DNA from 4 places in the Alteromonas sp. M12 genome. Region 2 is predicted to be linked to each of the others. Evidence: predicted binding sites of a transcription regulator. Region 2 holds the regulator's gene; each other region holds the start of a gene.
The links. The regulator LexA, encoded in region 2, represses DNA repair genes until DNA is damaged. The targets are predictions, from matches to a motif close to TACTGTATNNNNATACAGTA.
Positions count from the first base shown of each region.

Region 1: a site for LexA is predicted at 4,511-4,530, ahead of recA (recombinase RecA). Genes of this name have one in related genera too.
Region 3: a site for LexA is predicted at 6,318-6,337, ahead of VUI23_RS17710 (class IIb bacteriocin, lactobin A/cerein 7B family). Genes of this name have one in related genera too.
Region 4: a site for LexA is predicted at 6,055-6,074, ahead of imuA (translesion DNA synthesis-associated protein ImuA). Genes of this name have one in related genera too.

Region 1 is NZ_CP144164.1:1,096,828-1,104,819, forward strand. It holds gene VUI23_RS04640 (CTP synthase) at 1-994, opposite strand, end outside; gene mutS (DNA mismatch repair protein MutS) at 1,182-3,761, opposite strand; gene pncC (nicotinamide-nucleotide amidase) at 3,927-4,412, shown strand; gene recA (recombinase RecA) at 4,624-5,658, shown strand; gene VUI23_RS04660 (PA2169 family four-helix-bundle protein) at 6,026-6,472, shown strand; gene VUI23_RS04665 (YqaE/Pmp3 family membrane protein) at 6,558-6,716, shown strand; gene VUI23_RS04670 (endonuclease/exonuclease/phosphatase family protein) at 6,808-7,614, opposite strand.
Region 2 is NZ_CP144164.1:4,827,286-4,835,277, reverse strand. It holds gene plsB (glycerol-3-phosphate 1-O-acyltransferase PlsB) at 1-954, opposite strand, end outside; gene VUI23_RS20785 (PEP-CTERM sorting domain-containing protein) at 1,378-2,238, shown strand; gene lexA (transcriptional repressor LexA) at 2,407-3,030, shown strand; gene coxB (cytochrome c oxidase subunit II) at 3,526-4,671, shown strand; gene ctaD (cytochrome c oxidase subunit I) at 4,683-6,272, shown strand; gene VUI23_RS20765 (cytochrome c oxidase assembly protein) at 6,285-6,854, shown strand; gene VUI23_RS20760 (cytochrome c oxidase subunit 3) at 6,866-7,759, shown strand; gene VUI23_RS20755 (DUF2909 domain-containing protein) at 7,785-7,992, opposite strand, start outside.
Region 3 is NZ_CP144164.1:4,138,554-4,146,545, reverse strand. It holds gene fabR (HTH-type transcriptional repressor FabR) at 1-249, shown strand, start outside; gene trmA (tRNA (uridine(54)-C5)-methyltransferase TrmA) at 256-1,356, opposite strand; gene VUI23_RS17735 (DUF5610 domain-containing protein) at 1,573-2,982, shown strand; gene VUI23_RS17730 (GspE/PulE family protein) at 3,051-5,273, opposite strand; gene VUI23_RS17725 (hypothetical protein) at 5,336-5,548, opposite strand; gene VUI23_RS17720 (hypothetical protein) at 5,553-5,765, opposite strand; gene VUI23_RS17715 (hypothetical protein) at 5,839-5,994, opposite strand; gene VUI23_RS17710 (class IIb bacteriocin, lactobin A/cerein 7B family) at 6,010-6,177, opposite strand; gene rpsJ (30S ribosomal protein S10) at 6,637-6,948, shown strand; gene rplC (50S ribosomal protein L3) at 6,967-7,605, shown strand; gene rplD (50S ribosomal protein L4) at 7,623-7,992, shown strand, end outside.
Region 4 is NZ_CP144164.1:58,045-66,036, forward strand. It holds gene VUI23_RS00240 (YjbH domain-containing protein) at 1-114, shown strand, start outside; gene VUI23_RS00245 (thioesterase family protein) at 193-624, shown strand; gene VUI23_RS00250 (error-prone DNA polymerase) at 651-3,725, opposite strand; gene VUI23_RS00255 (DNA polymerase Y family protein) at 3,761-5,215, opposite strand; gene imuA (translesion DNA synthesis-associated protein ImuA) at 5,217-5,897, opposite strand; gene VUI23_RS00265 (EVE domain-containing protein) at 6,171-6,638, shown strand; gene VUI23_RS00270 (DUF885 domain-containing protein) at 6,684-7,992, opposite strand, start outside.

The sequences.
Region 1 (7,992 bases), 1.3 Mb from region 2:
TGTCTTGGGAATCGATATAACGGATATTAACTGATAAGCGGTTTTTAAGGCCGGCATGTTTTAACGCTTCGTTAACTGATTTATAAGCATCGGGTAATTCTACGTATTTACCAATCATCCCAATGTTTACTTCGCCAGTTGGATTTGATTCTGCGTATAAAACCTGTTCCCATTCAGTTAAATCAGCTTCAGGGCAGTCCAAACCAAAACGTTTAACCACTAACTCATCCATTCCTTGGGCTTTTAATCCCGCTGGAATTCGATAAATACTATCAACATCTTTAAGGCCAATAACTGCTTTATCGGGGACGTTCGTGAACAATGCGATCTTTTGGCGTTCGTTTGAGGGAAGGGCGCTTTCTGAACGGCAAACCAGAATATCCGGTTGGATACCGATAGAACGTAATTCTTTAACTGAATGCTGAGTGGGTTTCGTTTTCACCTCTCCAGAAGCAGCCATATAAGGAACTAGTGTTAGGTGCATGTACATTGCACGCTCGCGACCAAGCTCTGCTCCCAACTGACGAATTGCTTCGAGAAACGGTTGTGATTCAATATCTCCAACAGTGCCACCAATTTCAACAATCGCGACATCTACCCCTTCGGCACCTTCGATTACGCGGCGCTTTATTTCATTAGTAATATGTGGAATAACCTGAATAGTTGCACCAAGATAATCACCACGTCTTTCACGTTTTAACACTTCTTCGTATACGCGACCAGTGGTGAAGTTATTACGCTTGGTCATGCGGGTGCGAATAAAGCGCTCGTAATGACCTAAATCTAAATCTGTTTCTGCACCGTCATCGGTAACAAATACTTCGCCGTGTTGGATGGGGCTCATGGTGCCCGGATCCACGTTAATATATGGGTCCAATTTGAGCATCGTAACTTTCAATCCTCTAGCTTCGAGGATTGCAGCTAACGAAGCTGCGGCAATACCTTTTCCAAGTGATGAAACGACACCACCTGTGACGAAAATATAATGTGTCATGTGTAACCTAAGACGTTTGGAGTTGAATAAGAATACTTGACCAAGGGACCGATAAATTTTCGGCGTATGGACGGCTCAACAGTATACGGAAAGCTGCCTGTCCATACAACGAACTTTTTCAATTAAGCGCGACAAATTTTGATATGAAATAATCTAAATCTATATGCCGCGAATAACTATCAAATACTTAGGATTGGTTACTGATTTCTTTCAATGAATAAAGTAGTGCCAATGCTTCTTTAGGCGTCAATTCATCGGGGTCAATTTGCCTTAATTTAATCCGTAACTCATCTACAGAATCCAATAAGTCTAATTGCTGTGAGTGATTACTTACTGTTAGTTCATCAACTTCTATATTTGGTTGTTTCTCCAAAATTGCGAGTTTCGCTTTGGCTGAGCGAATAACACTTTTGGGCACACCTGCTAATTGCGCTACTTGCAAACCGTAACTGCGGTTGGCAGGTCCTTCTTGTACAGCATGCATAAAACGAATTTCGTCATTGTGCTCAACAGCATCAAGATGCACATTGGCCAAGGATTCAAGTTCTGCAGCTAACTTTGTTAACTCAAAGTAATGGGTGGCAAAAAGTGTGTAGGCGTTAATTTGTGAGGCGAGATATTCGGCGCATGCCCAAGCTAACGACAGGCCATCATAAGTACTGGTACCGCGACCAATTTCGTCCATCAACACTAAACTGTTAGCCGTTGCATTGTTTAAAATATTAGCGGTTTCGGTCATCTCAACCATGAAAGTCGAACGGCCGGAAGCGAGATCATCTGAAGCACCAATACGGGTGAAAATTCTATCTATCGGGCCGATTACTGCTTGCTGTGCCGGTACAAATGAGCCTATATATGCCATAAGCACTATTAAAGCTGTTTGCCTCATATAGGTTGATTTACCACCCATATTAGGCCCCGTAATAATTAACATCCGTCTTGTTGGTGTCATGGCTAACGGGTTGGCGATAAAAGGGGTTTTCATAACATTTTCTACTACAGGGTGGCGACCTTGTTCGTAAAATATTCCCGTCTCTTCACTCATTTCAGGACAATGTAAGTCTAAGGCATCAGCTCTTTGAGCTAAATTACAAATTACGTCGAGTTCAGCTAATCCCATAGCGCATGCCATGAGTTCATTGAGTTGCGGTAACAATAAATCAAACAACTGTTCATACAATTGTTTTTCTAAGGCTAATGCGCGTCCTTGACTGGTAAGGACTTTATCTTCGTGTTCCTTGAGCTCAGGAATGATATAACGCTCATTATTCTTGAGGGTTTGGCGGCGCACATAATCTGCAGGTACTTGATCCGCGTAACTGCGACTGACTTCAATATAGTATCCATGAACCTTGTTATAATTGACTTTTAGCGAGTGAATGCCGGTGCGTTCTTTTTCTCTGATTTCCAATTGCTCAAGGTAGTCTGTTGCTCCTTTTGCTAAGTTTCGTAAATCATCTAACTCTTCATTGTAACCAGGAGCGATTACACCTCCATCACGGATTAATACCGGAGGATTAGCAATAATGGCTTTATTCAATAAGTCACTAAATTCAGGAAAGTTGTTGATATTTGTACTCAACGTCTGAAAATTTGAACCTAAATCGGCTAACTTGTTTTGAATTTCTGGCAGCATGTCAAATGCGTTGCTCAACCGAGAGAAATCTCTTGGTCGCGCTGAACGTAACGCCAACCTTGCTAAGCAGCGTTCCATATCGCCAACCGACTTCAGCATGTCGCGTAAGTCTTCGTATTCGCTTTGGTGTAAGGCTTGTATTTGTTGTTGACGGCTATTTATTACCTGCAAGTCGCGAATCGGGGTTTGAATCCAACGTTTCAACAAGCGACTGCCCATTGGCGTGACAGTAAAATCTAAGATGCTTGCTAAAGTATGCTCAACGCCGCCAGACAAATTCAAGGTTAATTCTAAATTGCGACGAGTGGCAGCATCCATCAACACGGTATCGTTATGGTTTTGTAATTGTATTTTGCGTATGTGGGGCAGGGCAGAACGTTGCGTATCTTTAACATATTGAACAATACAACCTGCAGCGCATATGGCAATTTTTGCGTCTTGAATTCCAAAGCCATTTAGTTCAGTGGTACCAAATTGCTGATTCAGTTGATTGCTGGCGGTTTGAAAATCAAATTCCCAAACTGGACGGCGACGCAGTCCAGCTCGGTTGTCAATTAAGTGCAGGTGACTAAACCCTTCAGGGTAAAGTAATTCTGCCGGGTTACAGCGCTGTAATTCGGCTAAAAGCGCTTCTTCTCCAGACAATTCAGAAATACTAAAACGGCCACTTGTTATATCTAGAATCGCCACACCAAACACCTCTTTACGGGCAAAAACGGCGGCTAGTAAATTGTCTTGTTTATCTTCTAACAAGGCTTCATCAGTCACGGTTCCAGGGGTCACAATACGCTGTACTTGTCTTTCCACTGGGCCTTTGCTGGTCGCCGGATCTCCAACTTGTTCAACAATGGCCACTGACTGTCCCATTTTTACTAAACGGGCTAGGTAATTTTCAACTGCATGATAAGGCACGCCAGCCATAGGAATAGCATTACCACCAGATTTGCCTCTGGCAGTAAGAGAAATATCCAATAACTCGGATGCTTTTTTAGCGTCGTCAAAAAACAGCTCATAAAAATCCCCCATTCGATAAAACAAAAGAATGTCTGGATGCTCCGCCTTTATTGTTAAATATTGACGCATCATAGGGGTGTGACTATCTAGATCAGACTGTTTAACGCTATTACTCATTGAGGTTGCGATCTCTTTGCAGGTTGAGGTTATGTTCGGAATAAATAACTTAATCGAATTAAGGCAATTAAAAACAATTGGGCATTATAAGAAGTATGGGTTTTTTTTCTAGCAGTTGTTAGTACAATCTGCCAGATAAACATTGAAATGGAGCATATTTGCATTATGTTAACCGAATCTATAGAGCGGGTTTCCCAACAACTTGGACAACAGCTAAAAAGCAAAGGTTGGACGATTAGTAGCGCAGAGTCTTGTACAGGGGGCGGTGTCGCCTTTGCAATCACCAGTGTTGCGGGAAGCTCTGAGTGGTTTAAACAGTCTTTTGTTACCTATTCTAATGAAGCTAAACAATCTTTATTAGGAGTGAGACAAGAAGTCTTGATGTCATTTGGCGCAGTGTCTCAACAAACGGTTGAGCAGATGGCCTCTGGATGCGCACTAAAATCGCAAGCAGAAATTGGGGTTTCTATTAGTGGAATTGCAGGACCGGATGGGGGAACTGAAGATAAACCCGTTGGTTTAGTTTGGTTTGGTTTTTTTATCAACGGTGATATTTCTACTGAAAAGCAGATTTTTTCTGGGGATCGGCATCAAGTAAGACTTCAGGCCATTGAATTTGCATTGCAACAGACTAGCCAACGAATTAGCTAAGTCTAAACATGTATTTAGATAGTTACGCTGAATAACTTTGGATAGTATTTTTAACTTTCAAAAGCAGAAATTCGTAAAAAAAGTAAAACTGTACTTGTAACTGTATAATCATACAGTATACTTCTGGGCATAAACTTAACGTCAAGTTACTAATAAGTAAGTTCGTTGAACCCTTGTTTAATTTATCACGCTATTTTCGAAGGACATTCCGATGGACGATAATAAATCTCGCGCATTATCAGCTGCTCTAGGGCAGATTGAAAAACAATTTGGTAAAGGTGCAATTATGCGCCTCGGAGACAACCAAGCTTTAGATATTGAAGCTATTTCAACAGGTTCTTTGACGATTGATATCGCGTTGGGAATAGGCGGTCTTCCTTGTGGACGAGTCGTTGAGATATATGGTCCTGAATCATCAGGTAAAACAACGCTAACTTTGCAAGCTATTGCTGAAGCGCAAAAAATGGGTAAAACCTGTGCGTTTGTTGATGCAGAGCATGCCTTGGATCCTGTCTATGCAGGAAAGTTAGGGGTAAACATCGATGATCTTTTGGTTTCGCAGCCAGATACCGGTGAACAAGCATTGGAAATCTGCGATATGTTAGTTCGTTCTGGCGCAGTAGATGTTGTAGTCGTTGACTCAGTGGCAGCGTTAACGCCTAAAGCTGAGATCGAAGGTGATATGGGTGATTCTCATGTTGGTTTACAAGCACGTCTGATGTCACAAGCGCTACGTAAATTAACGGGTAACATTAAACGTTCAAATACTTTGGTAATCTTCATTAACCAAATTCGTATGAAAATTGGCGTTATGTTTGGTTCGCCTGAAACCACAACTGGTGGTAATGCACTTAAGTTCTATGCCTCTGTAAGATTAGATATTAGACGTATCGGCGCGATTAAAGACGGTGATGAAGTGGTTGGTAATGAAACCCGTGTGAAAGTTGTTAAAAACAAAGTCGCACCTCCATTTAAACAGGCTGAATTCCAAATTCTATATGGCCAAGGTATTTGTAAAGAAGCCGAACTTATTGATTTGGGTGTTAAGCAAAAGTTTGTTGAGAAGGCTGGAGCTTGGTATAGCTACAATGGCGAACGTATCGGTCAAGGAAAAGCCAACGTGGTTAAGTATTTGAAAGAACATACTGATATGGCTGACGATATCGAGAAGCGTCTGAGAGCAGAGTTGTTGCTGTCTAAAACAGTCAAACCAGAAGATCCTGTAGCTTCTGAGGATGTGTTGTAACCCTAACCTTATACACATCCCCTAAGCGTGAGTTCCCCGCTAATTTATTTAGCGGGGTTTTTTAATTTTCCTCCCTTTCAATATCCCAACAATGTAATCTTTCCAATTTTCGAGTAAATTTTTTACATTAGCAAAATAAAGCCTACTTAATTTTTATATTTCTGGCTTCTTGTCTCAATCATTTTGTTTTTTATTATTTTTATATCTATTTGATATTTATTAATAAAATTGATTTTTTATGGTGCTGTTTTAACTTCTACTAACTGTTTTTAAGAAATGGTGTGGTTTCTGCATTTACCTTAGTGCGTAACTCAACAACCAATGATTAACTTTGGTTATTTCTTTAAGTCATTAATAGGAGATTTTTATGAGTAATGAAGTAAAACAAGTGAACAAAGTAGCAGACGTGATTGAAGTGCTAAAAGCAGGCGCAGATTTTTATGAAGAAAGTATAGATACAGCAACCCATGAGTCTGTAAAGCAAGTGTTTGCGAGAATGATGTTTGAGAAAAAAGCCGCAATCGAAGCACTTCAGCCTTTTGCTATTGCAGAGCAAGGTGAGAAAGAAACTGGTGAGTCCATCGCCGTCAATGTACGCAACATGTACACAAAATTGGTAGGTTTTTTATCTTTTGATAAAGAGCATACCTACATTAGTCAACTTGAAGAGGTTGAGGACAAGACACTCGAAGTAATCGACGAGGCACTTGCAGAAAAGCAGCCTGATACATGTACGTTAGCCCTTAGAGAAATTCGAGGCACTATGCAAGCTTGTCATGACGAGATGAAAGCCCTGCAGGAACTCACTGCTTAACCGATAACTTAATGATAGCTAGCCGCTCATTGAGCGGCTTCTAATATTATTATCAACTAACAACAAATGAATCAAGAGGTAAATTATGGATATCATTAGGCTAATATTGGCTATTCTTTTACCCCCAGTTGGGGTGTTTTTACAAGTGGGCTTTAGTGGCGCATTTTTCTTAAATATATTGCTTACAATCCTCGGCTATTTGCCAGGCATAATTCACGCTGTTTGGATTATCGCTAAACGATAGATTGAATCTGCAATAGAGTTAAGTCCGTGTTGCAAAACCTAATCTTGCTAGCGGACTGCTCCTATTCCTCTCCCTGAATTCCCCCAATGTGTTAATCCCATTTATCTTTTATCACTAACTCTGTATAGAGAGGGAAATGATCAGAATCAATCGATGGCAGCCTTTTAATGTCAGCCAACATAAAATGTTGAGAATGAAAGAGGTGATCTAATGGCCATCTGATTATCGGGTAATCTGCATGAAAAGTGTTAAAGAAGCCGCGACCAATCCTTGGATCTTTTAATCCACTTAGTTTCCGAAAAGCTCTTGTGGTAGGTGACCAAGCTACGTCATTTAGATCTCCGGTGACTATTATTGGTTGTTTGGACGGCTCGACTTTATTGGCTATTAAAATGAGCTCTTTATCTCTGGGTTTTGCCGTGTCATTTTCAGTAGGTGAAGGCGGCGCTGGATGTAAAAAATGGAATTTAACTTTGACGCTTTCGGTAAATTTAATATGGCAATGAACAGAGGGAATATCTTTTTCAATTAATTCCAGTACCTCTAAATCCGATATTTCGTGTTTGCTGTAAACGTGCATTCCGTAGAGGTTATCTAATGGTTTATTTACTCTGAAGGGAAAGTCGGCATGAATGGGTTCCATTGCGTCTTGCCACCATTTGTTGGTCTCTAACGTAACAACAATATCTGGCTCGTATTGACGGATTAAATCAATTAGTTTTTGTGCCGATCTGTTGGGCATTAAAACGTTTGCAGTAATGACTTTAATAGATACCTTGGATTCAGTTGATGAGCTATCAGCGTGCTCCACTTCTTTTGGATATAAAAATGTGTAAGGCAGAATCCAAATTGACTGATAAATTAAGCTCGCTAAATTAACTATCAGCAGAGTGTACATTAGGTAGTCCTCGGTTAAGGATAAAACCATTAGTACGTTGAAGATTATCAAGCAAACGATCTGAACCCTAGGAAATTCCCAGCTACGACATAACCAATGATTACTCGGCAACAAGGGTAGTAAGGTTATCGCTACTAAAAAGCAGCTTGAACAGATAAGACCTATTTCCAAGATAGTGCTCTCAAAGATGGATGTAATTGTTGCAAAGGATATCAGAACTATTTACAAGGTTAACCCTATTTTTCAATAGAGCATGTTAGATGCTTATTCTAACCATCTGTTTTTTAATGACTTAGTTCTTTAATTCTCGATGGCATAGTCGTTGCACTTTTAAAAGTACTATACGCCATTTATGGGGCGATAGCATTCTAACTTTAA
Region 2 (7,992 bases):
TAACAGCAGATAATCCATGTGGCTGCGGTGGCAGGGAACGTAAATAATTTCATGGCCATTTTGTGCCAATTTTCTCACTTTGTCGGCGTGGCCAACTTCGATCCCATCGTATATTTTGTTCCAAATACGGGTTAATACCCTGTCTCCAAAGCGGATCAAACCTTCACGATAATCTGCAGCAATTTCGTTTATATAAGATTTAGCGTTTGCTTTGGCTTTAGACAAAGGAATTTTCTTTTGTCTAGATTCTTCGTTGATTGCATTGATAACTGACACAGAACCAAGAATCGAATTGTATAACTCTTGTTTTTCTAACAGCATTGGGCCGTTAAATGCTTGTCTTTTGCGGTGAAAGTGGGTGCCTGCTAGGCGAATTAATTTGTGCGCGATTTCAGACTCAGTACCAGGTAATTTGGTCATGTCTTTAGACGATACAGCTTTACTATAAGACACGAAATTATCGCGACCTAAAAATAACACGATAAAAAATTTGCGTAACCAACTCGGTGATGCCTTGTCGGCTAACAGATCTGCTAATCCGTTGGATTTTCTGCCTGGTGCGCGACCCCAAAAAACAGTAACCGGCACAATTTGTAAATCGAGATCTGCGTTGTCTTTGTGAAGTTGAAATAAATGGGTTAAATCTGCTGCTATTTTGGTTCCTTTGATCTTCCTACCAATAACAGATTGAGGTTGCTCAAGAAATACACTGGCGCTGTGCTCTTCTCCACCTATGAGAATTTTCTTGGTAGGGCTGGGTAAGTCCACTTTCTTAGTCGACATTTTAAGCGCAAGTTGGTCAGTAATAGAGTGAGTTCTGAGCAAGTAAACTATAGGTTTACTTTTATCTATACCCAGCTCACTTTCAATGTCTGTTGGAATACTATTGACTTTGACCAGCCATTTTACGGGAAAAGCAAAAATCGAAAGCAGCAAATTATGCAGCCAATCCATATTATATAACACCTTGAGGTTTCGAAATCGTTAAAAGCATAGCATGAAGAACGGAATTCTGTTCATGTTTGCACACCAAAACACGCAGACTAACGACTCTTGAGTCGTACTGCTATTTTATATTGTTAGCGCATCTAAAGTCATCTTGTTTAGTAGCATTATCATATTTCAAATCAATTTCTATTAACTTCGCAATTGTCAGAAAATACTTCCGGTAATAAAAATATCCAATATGAGGTTTGGCTTAATATTTTGTCAGTTAATTTTACACATCAAAGTAGTGATTTAAATTCATTCAATCTAACTTGCTGAAAAGTATTGAGTTTACATTTAGGCATAAAGTGTGCTTACTTTTTGCACAGTTGCAGGATGTATCTATAAAAAGATTCAAAAATTGAGTTCCTAATAATGGAGAAAGGGTCAATGAATAAAAAAATGATAAAAAGTGTAAGTTCTTTGCTTTTAACAGGAGCACTCGCATTTTCTTCTACTATTTCTAACGCAGCAGAGATTCTAGTAGTCGATGAGGGAGGTCGTTTATCCGGCGGTGGTTGGACAGACTTATTCCAAACTACTTTTGGCGATAATCTAACAGTGATTAATAGTTGGGGTGTTGCGCCAACGGATATGTCAGCCTATGATATTGTATGGGATGGCGGATTTTTATCTGATCCAGGGGCAGCCATCGGTCAAAATGTTATCGACTTCGTTAACGGCGGTGGTGGTTTCTACGGTCAAACTGAACGACCTTGCTGTGAAACTCATAATGATTGGGTACAAAATATTTTCTCAACGCTTACTGGTGATGTTGCGATGCAGTTTGGCGGTGCAGGTGATTCTACTTCAAGCGAAACAGGTACTTTCCTAACACCTGATACGACTATTCTGGTTGGACCTAACGATATTCGTAATACGACATTTGATATCGACGCACCTGGACAATTATTTGTATCAGATCCTTCTAAAGTGTTTGCAGCCCAAGTAGCTGCAGACGGTTTTAACATTGGTGTTGCTTATGCCACGTCTGATTTAGTAAACAATGCAGGTCGTATCGTAACGATCAGTGATATTGACTGGCTAACTGGAATTTCTACAGAAGAAGCGCTTGCTTTAGAAAATATTCGTTCGTTTTTATTAGCGGGTGAGTCACTTCCTCCTGGTTGTGGTCAAGACCCAACTTTGCCTGAATGTCAGAACCCAGGTGTACCTGTTCCTGAACCTTCAACATTAGGTGTGTTGGCTTTAGGACTATTCGGTTTGAGAATGGCTTCACGTAGAACATAATTAATTCGATATATTTGTTAGAATATAAGAGGTTACTTTTAAGTAGCCTCTTTTTTTGTATCAATTTAATTTATTCTTAGATTAAAACATCAATCAACAAACAAAGTTTGTTTTATCTTCGTAACTGTATATACTAACAGTTAAACTGTATAGAAAAACAGGCTGTTTATGCGTCCACTAACTCCACGACAAAGCGAAATTCTCGAATTAATTAAAGCCACTATGTTGGCTACAGGTATGCCACCTACCCGTGCTGAAATTGCGCGACAATTAGGTTTTAAATCAGCTAATGCGGCAGAAGAGCACTTAAAAGCTCTGGCGCGTAAGGGGGTCATTGAAATTCTACCTGGCACATCTAGAGGGATTAAACTTAATGTTCCCCTAGAAGATGATTTGGAAGAAGTTGGCTTACCTTTGATTGGCCGTGTTGCTGCGGGTGAACCTATACTGGCGGAAGAGCATGTTGAATGTCATTACAAAGTCGATCCTGATCTATTTAAACCCAGTGCCGATTTTTTGCTTAGAGTAAGCGGTATGAGTATGAAGGATATCGGCATTTTGGATGGTGACCTGCTGGCAGTTCATCGTACAACCGATGTTCACAATGGTCAGGTAGTTGTGGCAAGAGTCGATGAAGACGTTACTGTTAAACGTCTTGAAAAGCGTGGTAGAGAAGTGATTCTGCATGCTGAAAACGATGAATTTAACCCTATTAAAGTGGATCTAGCGTCGCAACCTTTTAATATTGAAGGTATTGCTGTGGGCGTTATTCGCAACGCTGATTGGATGTAATTACGCGGTTGATTGCAAAGTTCTTTAAAAAAGGTGACCTATTTGGTCACCTTTTTTATTATTTTGAATGTTAGTTTTCTAAAACTGCGAACCACGATTTCTCTATTTTGTATTCTGCCAGTGAATACATTTTCTGTTCAAAAAATATCCTAAAAAATCCATTTCAGAATGTCTAGTTATTCTCCGAGCGAGCATTTTTGTTTTTTGCGGATGGAAAATTACCGATTTTAATATCTTTAGTAACCAAAGCTATTTGCAATTGATATAAAAAATAACTTTTTTGCCTATTTTGATTGAAAATCAACCGGTTGTTTATAATTTTAACAAAAAACACTAGACGTTAGACTTTAGTTGAGTAATTCTTATACTAGTTTTTACAGCTTCATAACATTTAGATCCCAAGTCATTTACCATAGCTGAGTTTTTTGCGGTTGTTTACTCTGCTTTGCTCCTTTGGGAACGGCTTAAATCAACAGGAGGTGTTGAGTGAAAAAGATATGGTCCGGCATATTGGTAATACTGACCAGTCTAATTGCATTTACAGTATCTGCAGATTCGACTTCGACTGCTGATCAGTATCAATTGAATTTGCGCAAAGGTGCGACTGAAATCAGTGGACAAGTTTATGATCTGCACATGCTCATGTTTTTCATATGTGTAGTCATTGCAGTATTAGTGTTTGGTGTCATGTTTTGGAGCATGATTTTCCACCGTAAATCTCGCGGTGCTAAACCTGCTAACTTTCATGAGAGTGTGAAAGTTGAAATCGCTTGGACAATAATTCCTTTTATCATTCTTGTCGTAATGGCATTCCCAGCGGCTAAAACCTTGATTGCAATGGAAGATCCCGAAAACTCAGAAGTAACTGTTCTTGTTACTGGGTCTCAATGGAAATGGCATTACAAGTACATGGAAAACGACGTTGAATATTATTCTGTGATGGCAACTCAGCAAGAACAGATAAACAACAAGTTTGAAAAAGGCCATAACTACCTCTTAGAAGTTGATCGTCCTTTGGTTATTCCAACAGGCAAAAAGGTGCGTTTCTTGGTTACCTCGGATGATGTGATTCATTCTTGGTGGGTTCCTGACTTTGCCGTTAAAAAAGATGCTAATCCCGGTTTTATCAATGAAGCCTGGGCAAATGTGATTGAACCTGGTGTATACCGTGGTCAATGTGCAGAGCTTTGCGGGAAAGATCATGGATTCATGCCAATAGTTGTGGTAGCCAAAGAACCCGCTGAATATGAAGAATGGATAAACACGCAAGAAGAAATACAGCGCAAAGCGAAAGAAGAAGAGCAAAGATTGTTGGCCATGAATATGAGCATGGAAGAGCTAATGAGCACTGGTGAGCAAGTATATATGCGCGCTTGTGCAGCTTGTCACCAGCCAAATGGTCAAGGTTTGCCAGGGGTCTTCCCCGCATTGGCTGGAAGCCAAATGGTTCTGGCTGATATGCCTGCGCACATTGAAATCGTTGTAAACGGTAAGACGGGTACTGCCATGCAAGCTTTTGCAAAACAATTAACTATGAGTGAGCTGGCAGCAGTTATCACTTATGAACGTAATGCTTGGGGTAACAATACCGGTGACATGGTCCAAGCTAAAGATGTTAACGCCGTAATTACAGGTCAATAGGAGGAGCGGTTATGAGCACAGCGACGACAGAACTAGATCACGATGACCATCACCATCATGCTCCCAGCGGCATAAAACGTTGGTTATTTACTACGAACCATAAAGACATAGGTACGCTGTATCTGTGGTTTGCATTCATCATGTTTTTAACTGGTGGTGCCATGGCTATGGTAATTCGTGCTGAATTATTTCAGCCTGGATTACAAATAGTTGAACCGAATTTCTTTAATCAGATGACGACAGTCCATGGACTTATCATGGTATTTGGGGCTGTTATGCCTGCATTTACCGGATTAGCCAACTGGCTGGTTCCGATGATGATTGGTGCGCCGGATATGGCTCTACCAAGAATGAATAACTGGAGCTTCTGGATTTTGCCAATGGCATTTACCATTTTGTTAGCTTCGTTGTTTATGGAAGGTGGCGGTCCAGCATTTGGTTGGACTTTCTATGCGCCCTTGTCTACAACATACAGTAATGACACCACAGCGTTATTCGTTTTCTCGGTCCATATTATGGGGATTTCATCCATCATGGGAGCGATTAACGTCATTGTAACTATCTTCAACATGCGAGCCCCTGGCATGACTTGGATGAAGATGCCGTTGTTCGTGTGGACATGGTTAATTACTGCATTCTTGCTGATCGCCGTTATGCCTGTTTTAGCGGGTGCGGTGACCATGGTACTAACCGATAAGTTCTTCGGCACTAGTTTCTTTAATGCTGCTGGTGGCGGTGATCCGGTTATGTTCCAACACATATTTTGGTTCTTCGGACACCCTGAAGTTTATATTATGATTCTTCCGGCATTCGGTATTATTTCCGCAATTGTGCCGACCTTCTCCCGTAAAAAACTGTTTGGTTACGCGTCTATGGTATATGCAACTACGTCAATTGCGTTGTTGTCTTTTATCGTTTGGGCGCACCACATGTTTACCACGGGGATGCCAGTGGGGGCCGAGCTGTTCTTTATGTTCGCCACTATGCTGATATCGGTGCCCACAGGGGTGAAGGTCTTCAACTGGGTAGCCACTATGTGGCGGGGTTCCTTGTCATTTGAGGTGCCAATGTTGTTTGCCTTAGCCTTTATTGTGTTATTTACCATTGGTGGTCTTTCGGGCTTGATGTTGGCGATAACACCTGTGGATTTCCAATATCACGATACCTATTTTGTCGTCGCTCACTTCCATTATGTATTAGTAACAGGCGCAATATTTTCGATTATGGCAGCGGTCTACTATTGGCTGCCTAAATGGACTGGGAAGATGTTCGATATCACATTGGCTAAATGGCATTTCTGGTGTTCATTGATTTCCGTTAATGTTCTGTTTTTCCCCATGCACTTTGTTGGTTTAGCTGGCATGCCTCGTCGTATTCCGGATTATGCACTGCAGTTTGCTGACTTCAATAAGTGGATAAGCTTAGGTGGTTTTGCATTCGGTTTATCGCAACTGATATTCCTAGCACTTCTTATTAAAGCCTGTCGCAAACAAGGTGAGCCTGTATCTGACCAGGTGTGGGAAGGTGCAGAGGGTTTGGAATGGGAAATCCCGTCTCCAGCTCCTTATCATACATTTGATACGCCTCCTGTTATTAAGTAAGCGTGATTTGACATGACTGAGCGTTCAAACGACAACCAATCTAACAACGGCAAACTGGCTTTAAAGCTGGTTGTTGTTGTGATTGGTATGTTTGGTTTCGCATTTGCATTAGTCCCTCTTTATGAGGTTTTTTGTCAGGTGACGGGAATTAACGGTAAAACCAGTGATACAGCTGCTGTATACGAATCAATCGAGATAGATCGTTCTCGCACGATTAGCATTGAGTTTATTACCCGAACCAATACTGGAATGCCTTGGGAATTCAGGGCTCAAACTCGTAAGGTGGAAGTATATCCAGGTGAAATGAATCAGGTGGATTTTTACGTTAAAAATACCACCAACAAAGACTATGTGGCACAAGCTGTTCCCTCTGTTTCACCGGGCACTGCCGCTCTGTATATGAATAAAACCGAGTGTTTTTGCTTTAATAATCAGCCTCTTGGTGCTGGCGAAGAAGCAATAATGCCGATGAAGTTTTATGTTGATCCGCAGCTTCCAAAAGATATTAAGTTTTTTACCCTTCAGTATACCTTGTATGACGTAACGGCAAGTGCCGAAGGCGTTGCAATGAATCAAGGATAAAAGGAATCAAAATGGCACAACAACAGCAACAACAAGTGTACGAAAAATATTATGTTCCAGACCAAAGCCCTTGGCCGATTGTCGGCGCGGTAGCATTATTTCTGATTGCCTTTGGCGCAGGAAATTTTGTGGTTGAACAAACCAAAGGTGAAAGTGGTTATGGTGGCTGGATTCTGGCTGCCGGAATTGTAACTTTGCTGGTCATGTTAGTGGGATGGTTCAGAAACCAGATTCACGAATCTATGTCAGGAATGTACAGTGCTCAGTTGGGACGCTCTTATCGACAAGGTATGGCGTGGTTTATTTTTTCTGAAGTCATGTTCTTTGCGGCTTTTTTTGGCGCACTATTTTATGCTCGCGTAATCGCTATGCCTTGGCTTGATGGGGCTGGCAACAATGCCATGACTGCCGAGGTTCTTTGGCCTAATTTTGAAGCAGTTTGGCCGTTGACTAAAACCCCTGGTGGCGTTGAGACAACCGCGATGGGCTGGATGGGCTTACCTCTGTACAACACTATTATTTTGTTGATTTCCTCAGTCACCTGTCACTTTGCTCATGTGGCGCTAGAGAAGGAACAGCGCGGCAAGCTAATTGCGTTTTTAGGAGGGACTATCTTACTGGGTTGTTTCTTCTTAACCCTGCAGGTTGAAGAATATGTGCACGCATATCGTGAAATGAACCTGACACTGCAATCAGGCGTTTACGGCAATACATTCTTCTTATTAACTGGCTTCCATGGAATGCACGTTACTTTGGGTACGATCATTTTAATTGTCTTGTTTTTAAGGGTATTAAAAGGTCACTTTACGCCAGAGAATCATTTTGCATTCCAAGCCGGCAGTTGGTATTGGCACTTCGTTGATGTAGTCTGGGTTATGTTATTTTTCTTTGTATACATTCTGTAGATTTACGCTCACGGTTCTGCGTCCCTTAATAGGGGCGCGGATTCGGTGTTATCAATCCAGTTGCCACAGCCAATAATAACAAAATCACTATAATTGCAGAGGTCATCACCCTGCGGCCAATAAATTTACTCATAGGAGGCTGGTTAGGGTCGTTTTTTAACATTATTATCATCGCGCGAAAAAGATTGTAGAGCATAAACAGTAATAAACCGCCGACTAATAATTTTACTATC
Region 3 (7,992 bases), 690 kb from region 2:
GCCGTGTTCAGAGAGATTCAGCACTTTACCGAAGAACTGACCGACTATACTGTGGCAACAACTGGTTTAAATAGAAAACTCGCGAATTTACAAGCTGAAGCAATGGTTAAACTGGTGTTTAGTACTGGTGCTGAGGCGCTGGATTTAGATCCTATTCAAAGAGAACAATTGGCGATTCGATTAAAAATTCAGTTAAGGTTCATTACAAATGGCTCGTTAGAGTTCGCTAAAAGCAATGAACCTATTTAAATCTTGTTAGTTTTTTCGCACTAAATACACACCGGCTTCAACGTGGTGGGTATAGGGGAACTGGTCAAATAGAGCAAAACGATGGACTTCATGAGTTTTGCTTAATAGGTCCAAATTATTTTGCAAGGTTTCTGGGTTACATGAAATATACACGATATTGTTATATTTACTGATCATTGAAACTGTTTCATCATCTAAACCTGCTCTTGGCGGATCGACTAACACTGTGCGGCAATCGTATTGGGCTAAATCCACCCCTTCTAGTCGATTGAATTTTCTTATCCCCGCTTGGGCTTGTACAAACTCTTCGCTAGACATACGAAGAATTGTCACATTGTCAGCCTGATTGGCGCTGATATTATATTGTGCTGCAGCAACTGAGGTTTTTGAAATTTCGGTGGCTAAAACCCGTTTGAAGTTTTGCGCCAAGGGAATGCTAAAGTTGCCTAAGCCGCAGTATAATTCGAGTAAATCACCTTCGCTATTTGCGGTAACATCAAGTGCCCATTCAAGCATTTTTTGATTAACCAACGCATTTGGTTGAGTAAAGCTATTTTCAACTTGCTTAAATTCATAGGTTCTTTGTCCTATAGGTAAACGCTCGATGACAAAATCTTTATCCACTATGACTTTTTGTTTACGGGCTCGACCCACTATATCTATTGGATAGTGCTGTCTTAGCTGTTTTAAAATTTTACTTATCTGTGCATGCCAGCTTTCATCTAATGGCTTGTGGTAAAGCAGGGAAACGACAATTTCACCACTTAAAGTACTTAAATAGTCGATTTGAAATAGTTTGCGTCGCGCTATTTCATTGTCTTTTAATAGCACCACCAAATCGGCCATTACTTGATTGATCAGTTTACTCGCGGGAGGAAATTGATCGACGCGGTATTTCTCTTTGCTTTGTTGGTCGAACATGATGTGAAACAGCTCATCACCTTCATGCCAAACACGAAACTCCGCACGCATTCGGTAATTCAGAGTTTGCGAAGCGAACACTTCTAATTTGGGCATTTTAAATTGGCTAAACTGAGCGCTTAAAGCTGTCACTTTTTCATCGAGTTGAGCTTGGTAAAATTGGGGATCTATTTCTGTTGGACGCATCAAAAACTCGATAAGGTTGGCATTGAAAGAAGATTCGCGAATTTTAAAGATTTCCTGCGCGCTTGCAAATGCAATTTGGTTTTTGTTTTATCGTACATAGGGTAAAGCACTAATTTGACTGATTATTTCCCATATTAGCGGAGTTATTTAATTTAATTTCTCAATAAAGTGAATTTATAGCCGATACTATTACATGAGGATAGTGAGGTATTGCACATGAATTTCGGTGAAATTAAAGCGTTTATGGGAGATAAAACTCAGGTTAATCCCAATGACGCTGTGAAAAATCAATTGCGCGAAGCGGGTTTAAGACAAGCCGAAGCGGGTATAAGTGCGCCTGCAGAATCTACGGTTAGCAAACTCAGCTCGCAAACCACAGTCGGGTTAAGAATTTACAATAGCTCGCTCAATCAAACATTACAAATTGATGAGAAGCGGGCCAATCTTAAAAACCCAGAAGAAACTAACAAGAGTCTGTTTGACTTCGAGGAAGTGGCCAAGAATGTGCTCCAATTTGTTGGTGGAGTGATATCTGGCGCTGCTCGTAATGGGGCAGATGAAGAAACATTAGTTAGTTTATTCGAACAAGCACGTTCCGGTGTTTCTAAAGGTATTAAGCTGGCTGAAAAAGATTTATCTGGTTTTATGAACGAAGAAATTTCCGACGGAATAGGCCGAAGTGCCGATTTGATTGAACAGGGAATTCAGCGTTTACAAGATAAACTCTTCGGTAGTCAGAGTGATCCAGAAGATAGGGAATTGCAATCAGATACTTCGTTAATAACAGAGAGTCTTTCTGCCTCCAGCCAACAAAATGGCGAATTACAGATCCGCACTCGAGACGGTGATGAAGTGGTTATTCGTTTCGAAGATTTAAAACAATTCGAATTAAATCGACAGGTTTTATTGCAACAAGAAAAACAGATTAAGCAAGAACCAAACATTGAGCACAATGATGTATTGCCACGGGCTGGTATTGACAGTGCTGGAAATGAAACAGTAGAAACTGCCAACAACGAAGCTGAAGAAGTATCAGCTCAATCTAATACTCAATCTGAAACGTCTCAAGCCGCCACTAAACAAACAGAAGTGCAGCAGTCGGTGTTTATTGCACAGAATAATTACAGCTTTTCTGTATCTGGAGAGTTAGACGAAAGTGAGTTGCAGTCCATTGGCCAGTTAGTTTCTGATGCTAATGATTTGGCTACGACGTTTTTTGATGGTGATATCGAACGGGCCTTCGAACAGGCCTTAGAAATTGGTTTTGATGAACAGGAGCTAACCGGCTTCGCTTTGCAGTTAACTCGACAAGAGCAAGTGGAAGTAGTTAAAACTTACGAGTCAGTCTCACACTACAGCGATGAGCAAGGTAGTCAAGAACAGTCATCAAAGCCGGTGGAGAGAGTAAGTGATTACTTACAAAAAATGTTGAATGTGTTTGAGCAATCACAGCAAAAGTTAGCCGATGGTGATCAGTACGAAACTTTGATTAATAGCATTATTAATGAAGTGCAGGATTTAGGTACAAATGATTTGGTGTCGGCAATCAATGATTTTCATGCATTCAATAAACAGTTATTGAATAATTTGCCCACTGCAAATCAATCATCTGAATCTGAACAATAGTTTAGAGACTAGTGCCACAGTTTATTAACAGGCTGTGGCACTAGTGCATAAACTGAAGTGCCTTTGGATTAATCAGCCCCACTGATGATCTGAATTTGCGCGATATCAGTGTCACCCTTTAAGACTTTCAAAATACCGTCTTGGGTAAGAGTACGCATACCGTCTCGCATTGCCTGGGCTTTCATTTCTGTTACCGATGCTTCTTTGTAGACAAGCGAGCGAAGATCTGGAGTCATGGTGAGAAGTTCATGTACACCGGTTCTTCCTTTATAACCAGTGTCACCGCAATCATCACAACCTTTTCCTCGGTGCAACCTCAATGGCTCTTGAAGATCCAGTTCTTGAAGATATTCTTCACCGTATTGACGGCGGATAAATGCCATGTCTGTTTCGGAAGCTTCATATTCTTCTTTGCAGTTAGAGCATAATGTACGAATCAAACGTTGCGCCATAATACCAACACAGGCATCAGAAAAGTTAACCGGATCTAATCCTAAATCTAATAATCGGGTTATTGTTTCTGGCGCTGAATTTGTGTGCAGAGTCGAAAGCACCAAGTGACCGGTTAAGGATGCTTCAATACCGGCATGAGCGGTTTCTTTATCCCGCATTTCACCAATCAGGATGATATCCGGATCGGCCCGCAAGAAAGCCCGCAATGCATTAGCAAAGGTAAAACCTATTTTGGGACTGACCTGAACTTGTTGTAAACCAGGTTGGGTTATTTCCACCGGATCTTCGGCAGTCCAAATTTTCTTATCTGGTGTGTTTAAATATCCCAATATTGCATGCAAAGTGGTAGTTTTACCTGAACCAGTTGGACCTACAACTAGCAATATTCCATGGGGCTTTTTGATCATTACCCGCAACATGCTCATATTTTTTGGTGAGATGTTCATTTTTTCAATGGGCAAGGCGCCACCCGAGGCCAATATCCTCATGACCACGCCTTCGCCGGCTACTGTGGGTATTGTCGCGACCCGAACTTCAACCAATTGGCCAGACATTTTAAATGCCAACTTGCCATCTTGAGGGACACGCTTTTCTGCGATGTTCAAGTTTGACATGATTTTTATACGGGCAATAACCGCACTATGGTGAGACGCTGGAACTTGTGTAATATCTCGACAAACACCGTCGATACGCATTCGTACCCGAGTTGGACCGTTCTTTTCTGGATCCACATGAATATCTGACGCATTTAGTCGTTTTGCGTCGTGCAGAACACGACTAACCAAACGTACCACTGCAGGAGCATCATCCGACATCTCCTCACTGGTATCATCTAATTCTTCACTACTGGTACCAATTTCGTCCAGTATTTCATCCATCTCGCCTGGCGTACCACCACCACCGCCTGCCCCTAAATATTGTAAAACTTGATTGGGCAAGCCTACGGAGATTTCATAACTGTCTATCCCTAATGCGCTTTCAATTTCCATCAAAAGTGCAGCATTGTTAGGTTCTGCCATTAAAACTATCGGGTTTTCAGAGGCGTCTGCTAACACCACAACGTAGTTTCGTTTTAAATAAGACAGGTTTAATTTATTGCCACTTTGTAATACGTGATATTTCTCAGGAAGATAACTAATATAAGGAACTTGATAGTGAACTGATAATGCATTACCCAATTCATCTTCAGGGATACGGGCTTCTGATACCATGCGTTGGATTAACTGGCGGATATCTTTACTGGATTCAGTAAATTGTTTGAGATCTTTTTCAGACATCAATTTGCGATGAACAAGATAATCAAACGGATTACTGGTGCCACCTAACTCATAACGAAATTTATTGCCTAATATTTCTGACAACGAATTCGCTAAGCGCAGGTCGGCATCACCAAAGGAACCTACTTTTTTATTAATAATCTGCATTACGCCCATCAACACGCCGGCGTTCAAAATCGGCACACAAATGATATTTTCAGTTTTAAAGGAACTGTTTTTATCAAATTTGTCGGCAAACTTTAGGCGAGGATGTATTTCCGCGAGCTCTTGCGCATTATAAGGATCACTAATCAATAATGGTTTTTGACTCAGTGCAACATACCCAGCTATGGACTGGGGACTGATAGGAACTTTAATTTGAAGTGTCTCTTTACCCGTTTTAAAACGGGCAACCAAGTCTTGATGTTGACGCCTGCGTTGAAAAATACTCATACGCTGAGCTTCAAACAAATTCAGAATAATCGGTTCCAATTGCTGATAAGCATCCATCAATGAAGGATGTGCTTCTAACAATCTGTCTATTTTTTGAAGAGTCTCTTCAATAACAAGTTCTGTTGCCATCTACTACGGTCAGTGTCATTACTTATTCCCTAACTATAACTGAGTGTAATCATTAACAAAACCTAAGATTTAGATTGCTTCTCATCGGACTCGCTTGGTTTCACATTTTGGTTGAATAAAAAGCCCATAATGCTTAACAGCATTGCGCCATGCATAATAGGATTTGCGAGTATATCAGTTCCTTGTCCATACCAGTCACCGATTGCCTGTATGAAGGCGAATCCAATCGCTATATAAAATATCCAATTTATAAAGGTGATTAATTTAGGTGGCATATTATTAGCCTTCATTGCTATCTGTTTTTGAGGATTTTTCTGTTGTGTACTCATTGAACAAAAAACCGCAGATGATATAGAGCAAAGCGGTTTGTAAATTGGGATTAGTTGACATATCAATATCATTCACAATCCAACTATAAGTCGCACTCCAGAGATTAGTAGCTATCATAAAAAATAAAATAGCATTGGCGAATATTATAAATTTACGGTCCATAACACTTCCTTAAAAATTTTTGTTTTATAAAAAATAAAAGGGGAGGCATATCCCCTTCTATCATTGAGCTAAATCAGTGGAATAAGTTATATATGGAGATCCCAAGTTGGTAACCAGCTTTTCCTCCGAACACATACCCAACACCGTAGCCGATAGCGTAACCTGTGACTTCGTTGTCGGGCATTCCTCCTGAAACTTCTACCAATTCAATTTTATTTAATTCGATCATAAAAGCTCCTTTTAATTAATGAGTAGCATCATACCAACCGAAACCAAGCCCTCTGCCAAATGCCATGAGCCCCGGTAGGCTGTTAATATAGCCTACCGCTGACATGCCGGCGCCAAAAGCCACAACTAAAGGGGCTACACCACCATTCACTTCTTCTAATTGCATTACATTCAATTCTCGCATTTGCGAATTCCTTTTGATTAATTAAAATTCGTCGTATGGCTAAACATCACCTACGAACTCTTTATTGCGCTAATGTGGTTGTTAATACTTTCCTACATCAATGCAATATCAAAAGGTTAGTGAAATGGTAACTAAAATACACCTGTCCCTTGGTACAGTTTTTTATCGCTATTATTTCTCTTAATTGTTGTACTTATAAAAAAACCTTCTAAACTCGACTTTTATTAGTAATAGGCGTTGCAATAAATCTTCACACATGTATAATTCGCGCCCACTCGCCCTGATGGGTAGTGATTTCAGCCCTATCAATAATTAACCATGTAAGTGGGGAGTTTGAGAAAAAGCTGAAATATTATGAACAAGACCCCAATTGTGGGTCATCGGTTTACATGCATCCTCCCACCTAATGAAAGGTTGGTGTGGATGGTTTTTTTTGTTCTTTCGATTGGAGCTTAATCGATGCCAAATCAAAGAATTCGTATTCGTTTGAAAGCGTTTGATCACAAGTTGATCGATCAGTCTACGGCTGAAATCGTTGAAACTGCGAAACGTACAGGTGCTCAGGTTAGCGGTCCTATTCCACTACCTACTCGCAAGGAACGCTATACAATATTGGTTTCACCTCACGTGAATAAAGACGCACGTGATCAGTATGAAATCCGTACACATAAGCGTTTGGTAGATATCATTGAACCAACTGATAAAACAGTTGATGCATTGATGAGATTGGACTTGGCTGCCGGTGTTGATGTTCAAATCAGCCTGGGCTAACAAGAGAGGGTTTTAACAATGGCGATTGGTCTTATCGGTCGTAAAGTAGGAATGACGCGTATCTTCACTGAAGATGGTGTTTCAATTCCTGTGACTGTTATAGAAGCGACCCCAAACCGTGTGACTCAGTTACGTACTGAAGAAACAGATGGGTATCGCGCGCTACAAGTAACCGCTGGTGATAAAAAAGCAAACCGCGTTAATAAAGCTTCAGCAGGTCATTTTGCTAAAGCTGGCGTGGAAGCGGGCCGTGGTTTATGGGAGTTTCGTTTAGACAGCAACGAAGGCGAAGGTATTGAAGTAGGCAGTGAAATTACTGTTGAAATCTTTACTGAAGCTACAAAAGTTGATGTTGCAGGAACTTCTAAAGGTAAAGGTTTTGCCGGTGCTATCAAACGTTGGAACTTTAGTCACCAACGTATGACACATGGTAACTCTTTGTCTCACCGTGCTCCTGGTTCGATTGGCCAAAACCAATCTCCAGGTAAAGTTTTCAAAGGGAAGAAAATGGCTGGCCAATTAGGCAATAAAGCTGTGACTACTCAATCTTTGGAATTAGTACGTGTTGACGCAGAGAACAACCTTCTTCTAATCAAAGGTGCAGTACCTGGTGCTCCAGGCAGTGACGTTATCGTCAAGCCTGCAGTTAAAGCGTAACGTCTGGGAGTTAAGTGATGGAATTAGTATTGAAAGACGCGAATAGCGCTCTTGAAGTCTCCGAAGCAACCTTTGGACGTGATTTTAACGAAGCGCTAGTACACCAAGTAGTAGTGGCTTACGGTGCAGGTGCCCGTCAGGGTTCTAAAGCACAAAAAACACGCTCTGAAGTTAGAGGCGGTGGCAAGAAGCCTTGGCGTCAAAAAGGTACAGGTCGTGCCCGTGCTGGTACAATCCGCAGCCCAATTTGGGTTGGTGGTGGCCGTGCGTTTGCAGCCAAACCTCAAGATCACAGTCAAAAAGTAAATAAAAAGATGTACCGTGGAGCTATTCGTAGCATCCTTTCTGAATTGGTACGTCAAGATCGCTTGATTGTGGTAGAAAAAT
Region 4 (7,992 bases), 240 kb from region 2:
AAAGGGCGTGGAAAAATTCCATGGATTCCTATTGGCCGTGATGGCGGGCAAATGTTGCAACGCCCAGTTAAGTTGAAAAATTTGACCGAAGCGAGAGCACCATTTTACGATTAGGATAAAATGATAAGCGGCCCCTAATATTCTGATTGCAAAGTATTAGGGGCTTTAGCGCTCAGATTTTTAGGTTTAAACATGTCAACTAAGTACACTCGAAACGATTATAAAGTTTTTTATCCTATGCAAACCCGCTGGGCTGATAACGATATCTATGGGCATGTTAATAATGTTCAGTATTACGCTTATTTCGACACTGCAGTTAACCGTTATTTAATTGAAGAAGGCGGTTTGAATATTCATAGCGATGCAGTGGTGGGCTTTGTTGTTGAATCAAAATGTCAGTACTTTTCTGCCATTGCGTATCCACAATCTTTGCAAATTGGTTTGCGAGTTTCTCGTTTAGGCAATAGCTCGGTTACCTATGAAATTGGAATTTTTGTTGAGGGAGAGAGTTCACCGTCAGCACAAGGTCATTTTGTGCATGTGTTTGTTGAACAACAATCTAACAAGAGTACTGCTATTCCTTCGAATATTCTTGAAGCCCTTAAATTGATTCAGGTTGAGTAGTCCGTTTTATTGACGTTAATCAGTCTTCAATGGAAATCTCTGGAAGTGGTATTTAAATCTTCCAGTAAGTGACTCAAGTCAGTAATTTTCCCTGCAATGATATGAGTGACATCACCATCGCCACGCTCCAAAATACCGCTAACTTTGATTATTTTTGATTTTAAAAAAGCCTTTTTTTGTGCCCGAGCGGTAGCCTGCCATACCACTACATTGCAACAACCCGTATCATCTTCTAAGGTAATAAAGGTTACTCCTGCTGCGGTGCCTGGTGCTTGTCTACCAATGACCACACCGATAACATTGACTACAGATTTATGCTGCTTTTCAGCCAATTGCTTTGCCGCTGTGTACTTACCTAATTTCCCCGCATTACGTAATAATTTTATCGGATGATGGGTTAACGACATGCTTGTTGCCGCATAGTCTTCAACCATTTCCTCTACATCTGTTGGTGCAACATCAAATAAGAATGATTGTTCCTGATTTTTGAACAAGGGTAATTCCGACTCACTCTCCATTAATGCCCAGCGTGCTTTATAGCGATTCTGGGCCAGTGAGGATAGTGCATTGGCGCTGGCAAGGGCTTCCATATGATCGCGCTGAACTGACAACTGTTTTAGTTCAACAACAGATTTATAGCCGTTTTGGGGGCGTTGATTAACCAGTAGTTGTGCAGCACTCTTCGACAACCCTTTGATCATGCGTAATCCTAGACGTATGGCGAAGGTGTCCCCATCTTTTTGCAAGATATGATCATAATCAGAGTGATTGATGCAGATGGGGAGTATCTTAATGTGATGGCGTTTCGCGTCTTGAATTAATTGTGCTGGTGGATAAAAACCCATGGGCCAACTATTCAACAGACCCACGTAAAATGCCTGCGGGTAATAATACTTAAGCCAAGATGACACGTAGGCAAGTACCGCAAATGATGCCGAGTGGGACTCCGGAAACCCATATTCACCAAAGCCACATATTTGGTTGAATATACGTTGGGCATAATCTTGCGTATAACCTCGTTCAAGCATGCCATTGATGAGTTTGTGTTGGAATTGCATGAGTTGTCCGTTTTTCTTCCAACTTGCCATTGCTCGTCTAAGTTGATCGGCTTCGCCACCGCTAAAACCAGCAGCGACCATAGCCAGTTGAATAACCTGCTCCTGAAAAATGGGTACACCCATGGTTCGACTAAGCACCCCAGCGACTTCTTCTGAGGGATATTCGATAGGCTCCTTGCCATCACGTCTGCGTAAAAATGGATGAACCATGTCACCTTGGATAGGCCCAGGCCTGACAATCGCAATTTGAATCACCAAATCATAATAGGTTTTCGGCTTAAGGCGAGGCAGCATGCTCATTTGCGCACGGGATTCGATTTGAAAAACCCCAACCGTATCGGCTTGTTGAATCATTTTGTAGACTTGTGGATCATCTTCGAGTTTGGTGATCTGCGCTATGCTGAGGGAGTGACCATAGTGCTTTTCGACTAATTGAAAAGATTTACGAATGGCAGTGAGCATACCTAAGGCCAACACATCGACTTTCAATAATCCTAGGCTTTCCAGATCGTCTTTATCCCATTGTATGACGCTGCGCTCTGCCATGGCCGCATTTTCAATAGGTACAAGCTGATATAAAGGACCTGATGAAATAATAAAACCTCCTACATGTTGGGATAGGTGTCTTGGAAAACCCATTATTTCATTGACCAAAGAGATGAAGTGTTTACCTTTTACTGAGGCAGGATCTAGACCTAATTCGGCAATTTGTGCCTGCCAATTTAGACCGCTGTCTCGACGGTTAATATTTTTAATAAAAAAGTCTAGCTGGGTTTCGTTTATCCCCAATGCCTTACCCACTTCCCGTAACGCACTTTTGAAACGGTAGCAGGATACGGTTGCCGCTATGGCGGTGCGTTCCCGTCCATATTTAGTATAGATATATTGAATTACCTCTTCTCTGCGTTGGTGTTCAAAGTCGACATCAATATCAGGGGGCTCATCTCGCTCTTTGGAAATGAAGCGTTCAAATAGCACGTTAATTTGACGAGGATCGACAGAAGTGATCTCTAAACAATAACAAACTACGGAATTCGCCGCCGAACCCCGTCCTTGATATAAAATCTGTTGAGACTGCGCAAATTGCACTACATCATAAATAGTGAGAAAAAAGAATTCATATTCTTGTTCCTCAATGAGTACCAATTCTTTTTCAATAATATTACGAATGTCAGGTTTTATGCCTTCTGGAAAGCGTTTTTGAATACCTACTTCGACTAAGTCTCTAAGGTGTTGTTGGGGGGATTTTCCTTCAGGAATAAGTTCTGCAGGATACTCATATCGCAGCTCTCGCATATTAAAATTGCACATACGGGCAACTTCTACTGAGTTATCCAGCCAACTCCGTTTGAAAAGCTTGTTGAGCTTGTCATGACTACGTAAACAACGTTCACTATTGGATAGTAGTTTACGACCAAGCGCGGCCACCGTAGTACCGTGTTTGATGGCGCTGAGCAGATGCTGTAAAGGGAGGCGACTTGGATTGTGCATTAGCACACCGCCGCAAGCACAGATTGGAAGATCAAATAACTGGCTGAGCTTTTCATAATGGTCGAGCATCGATTGCTCATTGGCAGTGAGGTGACGTTGGGCGGCGATCCATAAACGATTTTTATAGTGCTTTTTTAACCAATTTGCCCAAGGTTCATCAACATTTAGTTTGCCATTGGGCAGCCACAACATTAAGCAATGTTTAATGGTTTTAAGATCCCATTTAGCCAAGCTATATTCACCTTTAGGTGAGCGTCGTCTAGCATTTGTAATGATTCGACATAATTCAGCATAAGCTTCCCGGTTAGGGCATAACAAAACACACCGCAAGCTGTCATCTAGTTTAAAATAACTGCCTACGATGAGTTTAATTGCAAGCTTGTGATCTTTAATTTCGGTGTAAGCCCTTACTACGCCTGCAACAGAACATTCATCAGTAATTGCTATTGCTTCATAGCCTAAAAAATGCGCTTGTTGAATGAGTTCCTGAGGATGGGAAGCACCATGCAAAAAGCTAAAATTAGACTGGCAGAATAACTCAGCGTAGGCCATAGATTGGTCTCTAACTTATCTTTTTAACGAGCACGTTAGCTAAAAAAACCATGGGCAAACCACAAGCTATTACTGGTACGATATATCCATAGCCACTGGCCATGTTGATTACGCGCGATGAAATAGTCTCGGGTGATTGCTTGGTTGTCCCACCATCCAGTACTTATGCGTTCTGGCCCATGTATGATGGATACTTTTTCTGTTAATGGTTGTGGTGTTTGCAGCATAAAGCTTGGTCGTAATGGGTAGGTCGAAATATGTTTAGGTGTTGTTTCCAGTTGGGGTTGCACATATTTATTTACTTTTTCGGGGCGAAAATCATCATCTAACATCACCTTCGAAATCGCCTCTTCTCCTAGCTTGGCTTGTAGCAATGAGATTAATTGTAAATACGTGAGAGTACCCTTGCTGGCACTGAATAAATCGCCTTTATCGGGGCTACGTAATTGGGTTTCGGCGGTACTTAGCTCTAGTGCAAATATGGGCGCTTGTAAAACTAAGTTGTCCAATTTCAATATGCTAAGATTAACCCACTTGTCAGCTTGGTATTCTCCTTGCGCAGAACCTACCTCTAAGGTGAGTGCTTTATTATCTCGTTGATAGAAAGTAAAAATAATCTTCTGAGTAAGCAAATCCCGTATTTTTAAAAACTGCTCTAATGCAGTTAACAACAGTTTTATTGGTGATAGAAGTGTGTCGGTATGACTTATCTCATAAAGTAGTTCTAAGTAACGTTGAAACTTAGATTGGGGATGGTAGAAATCCATTGGATGATGAAATTCACCACTTAGTCTACCCAAGTAAGTCACCAAATCTATATCAAAACGCTTGGCGACATCTTTTAGTGGTAATGCCATCAAATCTGCAAGACTGTGGATACCAACTCGGGCTAATTTGCTCACGGTTTTTTTATCTAGTTCAGAGTCAGTCAGTTGGCGTATGCCAATTTGATGTTGCAGCATAGGAAGATGGTCACTGACCTGATTCCATGCGGTACGGGCTAGGATGCGAGCGGCATAAGGGGATTGTCCGCTGGCATAATAATATTTTACCTGGAACTCTTTTAGTTGGTTTTTAACAACCCGCCAATAGCCATTAAGTCCGCCGTACAACATCAGCATATTGTGTATTCGTAACAGCAAGCCATTTGGCGGAAACAGACAGATATCAGAGGTGACTAGATACAAGTGTTCGGCTATCTCAACTAATTTTTTTTGCTCTATATCACTTTTATAGGGCAACACCTGGAGGTGTTGATCTAGTGCCGCGGCGGTTCCCAATCCCATTCCTGTGCGAATACCGGCATCAATAGCAGCTTGATTTAATTGCAATACGCAATTTGTTTGATGATGCAATATGACCAATGAGTGCTGAGTATTGATCTGCCCGCTAGTGTCTTCAACACGCCTTTGCTGAGGCGATGGAATTGCATGACATACACTGTCTAATTGCAAATGAGGAAAGTGTAAATATAACCAAAGAGATTGCATATTAGCTGACTTTAGCCCGTGGAAATGTCAGCACATTAGTGGCGCGTTGGTTGAGTGCTAATTCAGGCCAAATGTGGCTCATATTGAGATTAAATGGCTGGGCTGGCCAACCGCCTTTACGTTTGGTAATTTGCACCTCTAAGCCCTGTTCATGAGCACTGAGTTTCATCGCTAGGCTCACCGGTAACGACAAACTTAATTGTCGATTTTGACGCACTACAAAATGTAAAGCGTCACCTTGTTCAGCGGCTAGTTGTAGACGTTTGGTTTGGGCGATTTCAAGCTGTTGATGCCACATTAGGACACTATGGCAGCAGCCGCTCTTAAGGCATTGCTCGGCACTCCAAAGCGCATGCTCTGCACTATTTGGTTGAACAATTAGAACCTGTTCAAGTGTGATCCCAAATTCCGCCAACATTTCTCCGTTAATTTGCATCGGAGGCGCAATAAACACCAATAAGCGCTTATGCTGCTGACGATATCGCAAAGCTGGCAATAACAAACGTAATTCGCCGATGCCTATGGGAGTATGGATATCAATCATTCCCGATTGTGGGAAGCCGCCTTGAAGTGCTTCATCAAGTTCTTCATAACCTGTACTTTCGGAGGTCAGGCACTGTTCTTGTTGATTGCCTTGCCATACTAAGCGTTTATTTTTTAGTTGTTCCAATAGTGTGTTCATAAATAACTTAAACTCCGGATAAGTACCGCATCTCGACAATGCTATTTTTACGCCTACGGCGTTGGAGGTTCTAAAAATAGTCCGCTATTACGTGCAAACCCCCGCTCTACTATCCATAACAATTTTATTATCGAGCATAATAAACAGGTATAATTTATACTGTATTTATGTACAGTATATTGATCAATTTCATAGATGCAAGTTTTGCTGTAAGTTGAAGCAATAGTTATTATGATGGACCGCTGTAGTACCAAAGAGCATAAAAGGTAGGTTATGAATTATTGGTTATTTAAGAGTGAACCAGATGCATTTAGCATCGACGATTTAGCGAATAAGGCCAATCAAACAGAGCATTGGGATGGTATTCGTAATTATCAGGCTCGCAACTTTTTGCGGGATAAAGTGCAACTTGGTGATCAAGTATTCATATATCATTCTAGTTGTAAAAATGTCGGAATAGCAGGTTTGGCCGAAGTGGTGAAGGGCGCTTATCCAGATCATACTCAGTTTGACCCAGAGTCAAAATACTATGATCCGAAATCAGATCCTGAGCAGCCTAGATGGTATATGGTGGATGTTAAATTGGTTAAAAAATTCAATCAAATCCTGAGCTTAAAAAGCATAAAGGCGATGCCGCAGATACAACAAATTGGCCTGGTTCAAAAAGGCCATCGTTTGTCTATTATGCCCGTGAATGCAGAAGAATTCGCTTATTTGCTTAAAGAGTGTAACGAACTTTAATTAAAAATAGATTGCAGAGCATTGAAGCTCTGCATATTTTACAAATTATGACTTTTTCTGTTGTTCAATAAATAAAGCAATATTTTCTCTAAGTACAGACAGTGGGATAGAGCCGTACTCCAACACTGCATCATGAAATGCACGTAAATCAAACTTATCACCAAGGGCTTCTTCAGCTTCAGCGCGTAATTTTTTAATCTCTAACTCGCCAATTTTATAGGCTAGCGCCTGTGCTGGCCAAGAGATATAACGGTCGATTTCAGTGGTCACGTTGTGTTCTGAAAGCGCTGTATTCTCTAGCATATAATCTAAAGCGCGCTGTCGCGACCAACCTTTTATGTGCATACCGGTATCAACCACCAAACGGCACGCTCGCCACATTTCATAACTCAAGCGACCAAATTCTTCGTAGGGTGTTTGATAAATTCCCACTTCTTTGCCCAGAAACTCAGAGTACAAGCCCCAGCCTTCACCAAAAGCTGAAATGTAAGTGTAACGACGTACATTTGGTAAATCACTCATCTCTGATGCAAGTGAGATTTGTAAATGATGGCCCGGAACCGCTTCATGCATTGTCAGTGCAGGGATAGCATATAAAGGTCGTTTATCTAATGCGTAGGTGTTTACCCAGTAATAACCAGGTTCATCGTCACGCCTTGGTGATACATATCTGCCTGTGGTGTATTTCGGTGCAATGGCATCAGGAACGGGGGCTACGCCGTAAGGAGTACGAGGTAGCTTATAAAACAGCTTAGGCAACTGTGCATCCATGCGTTTAGCTACGTAAGATGCGTGTTTCAACAGTTCAACTGGCGTTTTTGCATAAAATTGCGGGTCGGTACGTAAGAATTGGATAAATTCATTAATACTACCTTGGAACTCTAATTCATCCACAATGTTCTGCATTTGGGCTCGTATACGCGCTACTTCTGTTAATCCCAGTTGATGGATTTCATCCACTGAAAGATCTGTAGTGGTATAATATTGGGCGCGATTTTGGTACATCTGTTCGCCGTTAGGCCAAGACTTAGAAGCCACATCTGACTTTGCTTTAGGAATATAATCGGTGACTAAAAAATCGTAAAAGTGTTGATAAGCACCCATAACATCTTGTTTGATAACTTGCTTCGCTTCTATTATTAATGCACGTTTTTGTGCCTCAGAAACATTGATATCATCGATTTTTAGGAAGGGGCTGTAAAATGTATTTTCTTCTACCTGACTGTTAAAAAAACTCTCTACCGACTTTTCAAAACCCAGCATAACCGCTTTGGGTTGAACCATTCCCACTTCCATCCCTTTTTTCATCCACGCAATTTGTTGCGCAAAATAAGCGGGGATTAAACGAAGTCGA